Regions from separate parts of the Proteiniborus sp. MB09-C3 genome, predicted to be linked through region 2. Evidence: a T-box and tRNA genes for the amino acid it is inferred to sense, from the RefSeq annotation. Region 2 holds a T-box; the other holds one or more tRNA genes.
What was found. A T-box is a leader RNA that pairs with one kind of tRNA and senses whether it is charged. The one in region 2 lies ahead of serS (serine--tRNA ligase), so its partner is inferred to be a tRNA-Ser.
Positions count from the first base shown of each region.

Region 1: it encodes a tRNA-Ser, which carries the amino acid that the T-box ahead of serS (serine--tRNA ligase) is inferred to sense. The anticodon was not compared.

Region 1 covers NZ_CP127161.1:717,168-720,883, forward strand. The annotation lists gene QO263_RS03495 (winged helix-turn-helix domain-containing protein) at 1-315, shown strand, start outside; gene modA (molybdate ABC transporter substrate-binding protein) at 415-1,260, shown strand; gene modB (molybdate ABC transporter permease subunit) at 1,270-1,923, shown strand; tRNA gene QO263_RS03510 (tRNA-Ser) at 1,985-2,077, shown strand; RNA gene ffs (signal recognition particle sRNA large type) at 2,090-2,354, shown strand; gene QO263_RS03520 (HD domain-containing phosphohydrolase) at 2,575-3,716, shown strand, end outside.
Region 2 covers NZ_CP127161.1:543,047-546,762, forward strand. The annotation lists gene QO263_RS02590 (L-cysteine desulfidase family protein) at 1-685, shown strand, start outside; T-box leader at 889-1,096, shown strand; gene serS (serine--tRNA ligase) at 1,266-2,543, shown strand; tRNA gene QO263_RS02600 (tRNA-Arg) at 2,852-2,928, shown strand; gene tadA (tRNA adenosine(34) deaminase TadA) at 2,953-3,402, shown strand; gene QO263_RS02610 (MFS transporter) at 3,521-3,716, shown strand, end outside.

The DNA.
Region 1 (3,716 bases), 170 kb from region 2:
TGGAAAATATGGCTAACAAAAGATGGAAGCAAGATATATGGCAAGGGGCCAAAAGAGCTTTTGCAAAGAACAGAGAAAATGGGCTCACTTAGAAAAGCTGCTATGTCTATGAATATGTCATACAGCAAGGCCTGGAACCTTATTTCCAACTTGGAAAAATCCTTAGGCTTTAAAATACTTGATAAAACCATAGGAGGGGTAGATGGAGGAAGTTCTACTCTTACAGAAGAAGGCAAGGTACTGATGAGCAAATATGAAGACCTTGAAAAAAGAGTAGAAGAGGCTATTTTAAAAATTTTCGAAGAAACATTCTAATTTTTTCCCGCCGTTATACTGACAAAAGTACAACCCTTACATTAAAAATGCTAGATTTTACACAGTAAAATGATTATGAAAAAGAGGAGATGTATATTCATGAAGAAAGTAATAGCATTATTATTAATATTTACGTTAGCATTTGGACTATATGGATGTTCAAGTGATAAACCAGAAAACAATCCAGATAACAGTAAGCCAATTGAAAATGCTGATCAAGGTCAAAATGATAATCAAGACGAGAACAGCAATCCAGTGGAACTTACTATAAGTGCAGCTGCTAGCTTGACAGAGGCCTATGGTGAAATAAAAGAAGCATATGAAGCAGAAAAGGGAGTTAAATTGACTTTAAACTTTGGTGCATCAGGAACTCTTCAAAAACAAATAGAAGAAGGTGCAGAAGTAGACGTTTTTGTATCAGCAGGCAAGAAACAAATGGATGCTCTTGAAGAACAAGACTTGATAATAAAAGACACTAGAGAAAATATATATAGAAATGAATTAGCGCTTTTAGTTTCAGAGGAGTATAAGGACAAAATAAAATCCATAAATGATTTAGTAGGTACTGACTTAAAGCTTAGTATAGGTGTGCCAGAGACAGTTCCTGTAGGACAATATGCAAAAGATGCATTAGGATACTTAAAAATCTGGGATGGACTAGAAGCAAATATAGTATATGGTAAGGATGTAAGTCAAGTGCTTACATATGTAGAAAAAGGCGAAGTAGCAGCAGGTATAGTTTTTAGCTCTGACTCAGTAAGAGCTACACAAAGTTATTTAGCAGAGATTTTTCCAGAAGAAACTCATACACCAATTGTATATCCAGCAGCTGTAGTTGCATCTACTAAAGATAAAGAAGCTAGCTTAGAATTCTTACAATATTTAAGAACAGATAAAGCAAAAGAAATTCTAGAAAAATATGGGTTCAAAATATATACAGAATAGGTTGATAATATGATACTAAGTCCGATAATAATATCCATAAAGGTTGCGATAATATCTACAGTCATTACCCTGATAATAGGGGTATTACTGTCAAGGCTAACTACAAAATATGATTTCAAAGGCAAAGATATACTAGAAGTAATTCTCTTATTGCCAATGATATTACCTCCTTCCGTTGTTGGATACGGACTATTGATATTGATAGGGAAAAGAGGTATCATAGGAAGGTTTTTGTATGATACCTTTGGAATAAGACTTATTTTTACTTGGGTAGCAGCTTGTATAGCTGCTACCATAGTTTCCCTTCCTTTAATGTACCAAAGCTGTAAGAGTGCTTTTTTAAAAGTCGACTCTGATTTAGAGGCAGCAGCAATGTCACTAGGTGCTAACAAAATGAAAGCATTTTTCAAGGTAAGTCTTCCGCTTGCATCACCAGGCATATTAAGTGGAATAGTGTTGGCATTTGCCAGGTCTCTAGGTGAATTTGGAGCTACTCTCATGGTGGCAGGAAATATACCAGGAAAGACCCAGAACATACCATTAGCTATATATTTTGCCGTTGAAGTAGGAGATACTAGAACTGCAAATATACTACTGGGCATAGTTGTGTTATTTAGCTTTATTGTAGTCTATGGTGTGAATAAGTGGACAAAAAAATCATAGATTGACATATGTTTTTTTTTAAGCTATAATATAAATCTGTTGAGTATTATCTAAAACATTTGGAGAGATGGCCGAGTCTGGCTGAAGGCGCTCGCCTGGAAAGCGGGTAGACGGCTAAACCGTCTCGCGGGTTCGAATCCCGCTCTCTCCGCCAATATAAATTTTGTCGTGCTAGATGGGGAGGTAGCGGTGCCCTATAACCTGCAACCCGCTATAGCAGGATTGAATTCCCGGCCTAGGCCTCCTATTGTGAGGTCTGCCCTAGGAAAGTGATGTTGACGATTGGGTCCTGCGCAATGGAAATTCATGAACTCCGTCAGATCCGGAAGGAAGCAGCGGTAAGTGAACACTTCTGTGTGCCGCAGGGTTGCCTAATCCGAGTTAACTACTTAGGTAACGCTTGTAATAGTATGTCAAAGCTGGGTGCACGGCTAAAAAATGTAGACTATGGATTATCCATAGTCTACATTTTTTTGTGACTTAAATGCTAAAAAAAGAGGAAATTCGTATTAATTGTAGAATAGTTATAATTTGTGTAGGATTCTAATGCAAATAAGGTAAATAAAAAAATCAGCTATACTATATAGTTAATGTGAGAAATTAAAGCATTGTTTTACAAACCTAAATAATATAGGATAGTAGGTGACATCTATGTTTTTAAGCTCGTACAGAAAAAAATTAATAGGTTTGTTTACCCTAATAGCATTGGTTCCAATTATTTTATTTGCTGTTAGTGTGTATGCTAGAATCAATACCTACATAATTGAAGAAAATCTAAATGCAAAAACAAGCTTTGTTTCAAATGAAGCTGAGAAGCTTGATATATGGCTTATGGCTAATGCCGAAAAAGTAAATGACATATCTACTAATTATCCTTTCATAAAAGCTCTTATGAACGAAGAAGATGAAGCGAGGGTTAATGAATATCTTGCATCGCAGCTTACATCTTCTAAGGAAGTAGTTAATTTAAGAATAATTATGATGGATTCAAAAGAGTACTCTTCAAAAGAAACCAATCTTTCTGGAAATCCAAAGTTGAAGCCTGATTATTTAAATGCAGTAGCAGAGAAAAAGTTGATTTGGACTTTGCAAGATTATACTGATGATTATCCAAGTATTATCACAGCATCAGTTCCTTTTTTTGACAATAATGGGGAAGTGGAAGGCGTACTTTTAGTAGATTACAGTTTAGATGGAATATTAAATAAGATTAAAGAAGTTAAAAAAGAAGATAAATTCATTAATTTTGTTGTAACCAAACAAGGAAAAGTATTAGATGTGTTTGGAGAAGAAGAATTAAATCTAGGTACTAGCGAAGACTACGAAAAAAAAATATCTGCATTAGTGTCGAAGACAATATATTCTGATACTGGAAGGGGAAACATCTATCTTGATCGGAACTATTTAGCCTTTTACTCTACTGTTACTTCAATGGACTGGAAGATTGTATCCTTAATTCCTAGATATACTATATACGATAGCCTAGATGTATTAATTAAAAATGTTTTTCTTATAACAGCCATTAGTTTATTTTCAGTATTTGCACTTGCAATGTTGTTTTCAGGGATTTTCTCAGAGCCATTAGTAAAGCTGAAGAATGGTGCAATAGAAATACAAAATGGAAACTATGACTATAAGTTTGAAATAAGAAAAAAAGATGAATTTGGACAGGTAGCTCTAGCCTTCAATGACATGGCATCAAAGTTGAAAAAATCATATAAGGATTTAAACGATAATAATATCATGTTAGTGGATGCTAATGAACAACTGCAAGATATAAATATGGAATTAGA
Region 2 (3,716 bases):
TGGAATACGTATGAATAAGATGGCGGCCGAGCAAGGTCTTAAGAGCAAAAAAGGCTTAGGCTGGGGGGCTTCACTGCTAATTCTTCAGAAACAAGGCAAACTATCGGCAGATGCTTCTCAAAAAGCTAGAATTCTTACTGCAGCAGGAGCTGATATTAGAATGGGAGGAGGAGATTGTCCTATTATGACTAGTGCAGGTAGCGGCAATCAAGGGTTAGGTGTCATTCTTCCAATAGTTGTTGTGGCAGAGGAAAGAGAAATCGAAAAAGAAAAGCTATATAGGGCTATATTTTATGCACATATAATAAATAAGTTTGTAAAACAGTATACTGGAAAACTTTCTGCGCTTTGTGGATGTGCTATTGCCGCAGGAGTAGGTGCTAGTGCTGCAATAGCATGGATGTTAGGAGGAGACGATAACCAAATTGCAGGAGCAGTACAAAATATGATGGCAAATCTTACTGGAATGCTTTGTGATGGTGCTAAGGAAACTTGTGCTCTTAAGCTTTCAACATCTGCTGGAGAGGCAGTATTAGCAGCATATCTGGCTTGTGAAAATGTAATTGCAAAGGCTAATACTGGTATTTTAGGTGGAACAGTTGAAGAAACCATTAAGAATTTGGGGATTTTATGTAATAAAGGACTTTCAACTACAAATGAAGTTATTGTTGGTATAATGAGTTAGAGTAATGATGATAATAGTATTAGAATAATTAGTGATAGTGGCGTTGCTAGTTATTAGGATTAGTTTGCATATAATAGTAAAATGTTTGTATTGATAGCTGCTAAGTTGAATGATGTAGGAGCTGGAAATACCTTTTATAAAAATATTTTATAAAAATATGTTGTAATTTTAAACTCATTGTGTTATAATACGACTTAAAATAATATCATACAATGACAGGAAATAGTAAATATATTAATATCTTTAGAGAGCCAATGGCTGGTGAAAATTGGTGGTATTAAATATTGAATCCATCCTTGAGTATTTTACTGAAAAGGTAAAACCTAAGCAGGGGATAACTGCAAAGAGTGAGCTAAAATTGTTGTTTAGTTAACTAGGGTGGCAACACGGGAGAAGTCTCTCGTCCCTTATATGAGAAATATAGGGGACGGGAGTTTTTTATTTATTGAACAGCTAAAGTAAGAGTATAGATATTTCGCAAGCTCAAGATGATATTACCTATTCGAAGGTGTGAAGAATCTATATCTGAACCTTATAAGCAGTGATTATTATATAATAAATTATTTTAGGAGGAGTTAAAATGTTAGATATTAGACGGATTAGGTTAAATGCTGAAGAAGTAAAAAAAGGTCTTGCCAAAAGAAATGGAGAGTTTGACATAGACAAAATAGTGGAATTGGATGAGAAGAGAAGACAGGTATTAGTAAAGGTAGAAGAAATGAAGGCAAGGCAAAATCAAGTGTCAAAAGAGGTTCCTAAATTAAAAAAAGAAGGAAAAGATGCTACAGAAGTACTAAATGAAATGAAGGAGCTATCTCAAAAAATCAAGGATTATGACAGCGATGTAAAAGAAGTAGATGCCCAGCTTAATGATTTGCTTCTTAGAATACCTAATATTCCAAATCCAAATATTGCAGTAGGCTCTAGTGATGAAGATAATGTAGAGATTAGAAAATGGGGAGAGCCTAGAAAATTTGAATTCGAGCTTAAGGCGCATTGGGATATAGGTACAAATCTTGATATTTTAGACTTTGAGAGAGCTTCAAAGATTACAGGCGCTAGATTTACTCTATTTAAGAGATTGGGAGCTACTTTAGAGAGAGCTATAATAAACTTTATGCTAAACCTCCATACTAATGAACACGGATACACGGAAATATCACCACCATTTATGGTAAATAGAGCTAGTATGACTGGTACTGGACAGCTTCCAAAATTTGAAGAGGATGCATTCAAGATTCCTGACAAGGACTTTTTCCTTGTGCCTACTGCGGAAGTACCAGTTACAAATATTCATAGGGATGAAATACTAGATGAAACCCAACTTCCGGTATATTATACTGCATATACACCTTGCTTTAGGCAAGAGGCAGGTTCAGCAGGAAGAGATACTAGAGGTCTTATAAGAAATCATCAGTTTGACAAGGTAGAGCTTGTGAAGTTAGTTAAACCAAAGACATCATACGATGAATTAGAAAGATTGACTAACAATGCAGAAAAAGTCTTGCAGCTATTAAATATCCCATATAGGGTAGTAGAGCTATGTACAGGAGATATAGGATTTTCATCTGCTAAAACTTACGATATAGAGGTATGGATGCCTAGCTATAACAGATATGTGGAAATTTCCTCTTGTAGTAACTTCGAAGATTTCCAAGCAAGAAGGGCAAATCTAAAATATAGAGATAAGGAAACAGGAAAGGTAGAATATGTCCATACACTAAATGGATCAGGTCTTGCTGTAGGAAGAACTTTGGCAGCAATTCTTGAAAACTTCCAACAGGAAGATGGTAGTGTAGTTATTCCAGAAGCTTTAAGACCATATATGGGCGGCGTTGAGAAGATCGTTAAGAAATAAAAAACCAACTAAAGGTTAGAAATTGGAATTGAGAATCTTATAGGGGCAGATGTTAGAAGCCAGAAGAATGAAAGTTTAAAGGGTAAAAACCAAGTGATGTATATTTAGTAATGACTAGAATGCTTCTATTATTATTCTAATTGTCATATGGCTTTTTATTTAAGTTGACTAAAATAGATGATTTTAAAAGGCCTAGATGAGCTATTATGCAAAGCTAGAGCCTTTTACTTAACCTGGTAATTAAGTAATATTATATAATTGACATAGATGCAATAATATCATATAATATATGGGTATGATATTAAGGTGCTCCCGTAGCTCAGTAGGATAGAGCGACGCCCTCCTAAGGCGTAGGTCGGAGGTTCGACTCCTCTCGGGTGCGCCACTATTATTTTTTGAAGGTGAAAATATGGATGAATATTTCATGAAAATTGCAATAGATGAAGCATATAAAGCTTATAGCATCGGCGAGGTACCTGTCGGTGCTATTATTGTAAATAACCATAAAATCATAGCCACAGGATATAATATGAGAGAAATTTTAAGGGATCCTACTGCTCATGCTGAAATAATAGCAATTAAAAAAGCCAGTGAATTTTTAGGTGGATGGAGGCTAATTGATTGCACTATGTACGTAACTTTAGAGCCCTGTGCCATGTGTGCAGGAGCCATTGTCAACTCAAGAATAGAAAGAGTAGTTATAGGGGCTAAAGACCCTAAAATGGGCGCCTGTGGCTCTATAATCAATATAATACAAAACCAAAGCTTTAATCATAGAGCTGATATTACTTGGGGAGTAATGGAAAAAGAAAGCTCTGAAATAATGAAAGACTTTTTTAGAAAATTAAGAGAAAAATAGATTAAGGTTTATTATTACAAAAGTTAGTGATTTTTGATAAAATAGTAGATAATGAAAATCATTAGGAGGAGATTGTTATTGAGGCTTTAAAAGAGATATTGACTAATGGTGAGGCAAAATGAGCAAGATAAAAGAAAAAACCAATTATCTAATTATTGCATTTATGTTTGCTATTATGATTTTATCTGCAATAGCCGACAATCTAAGAGGAGTATTTATACCCTCTTTTAAAGCGGATTTCTTAGTGAAGGATACCCATATGGGAGTCATGATAGTTGTAGGCTCAATAGGATATATAATCTTTGCTTATTTAG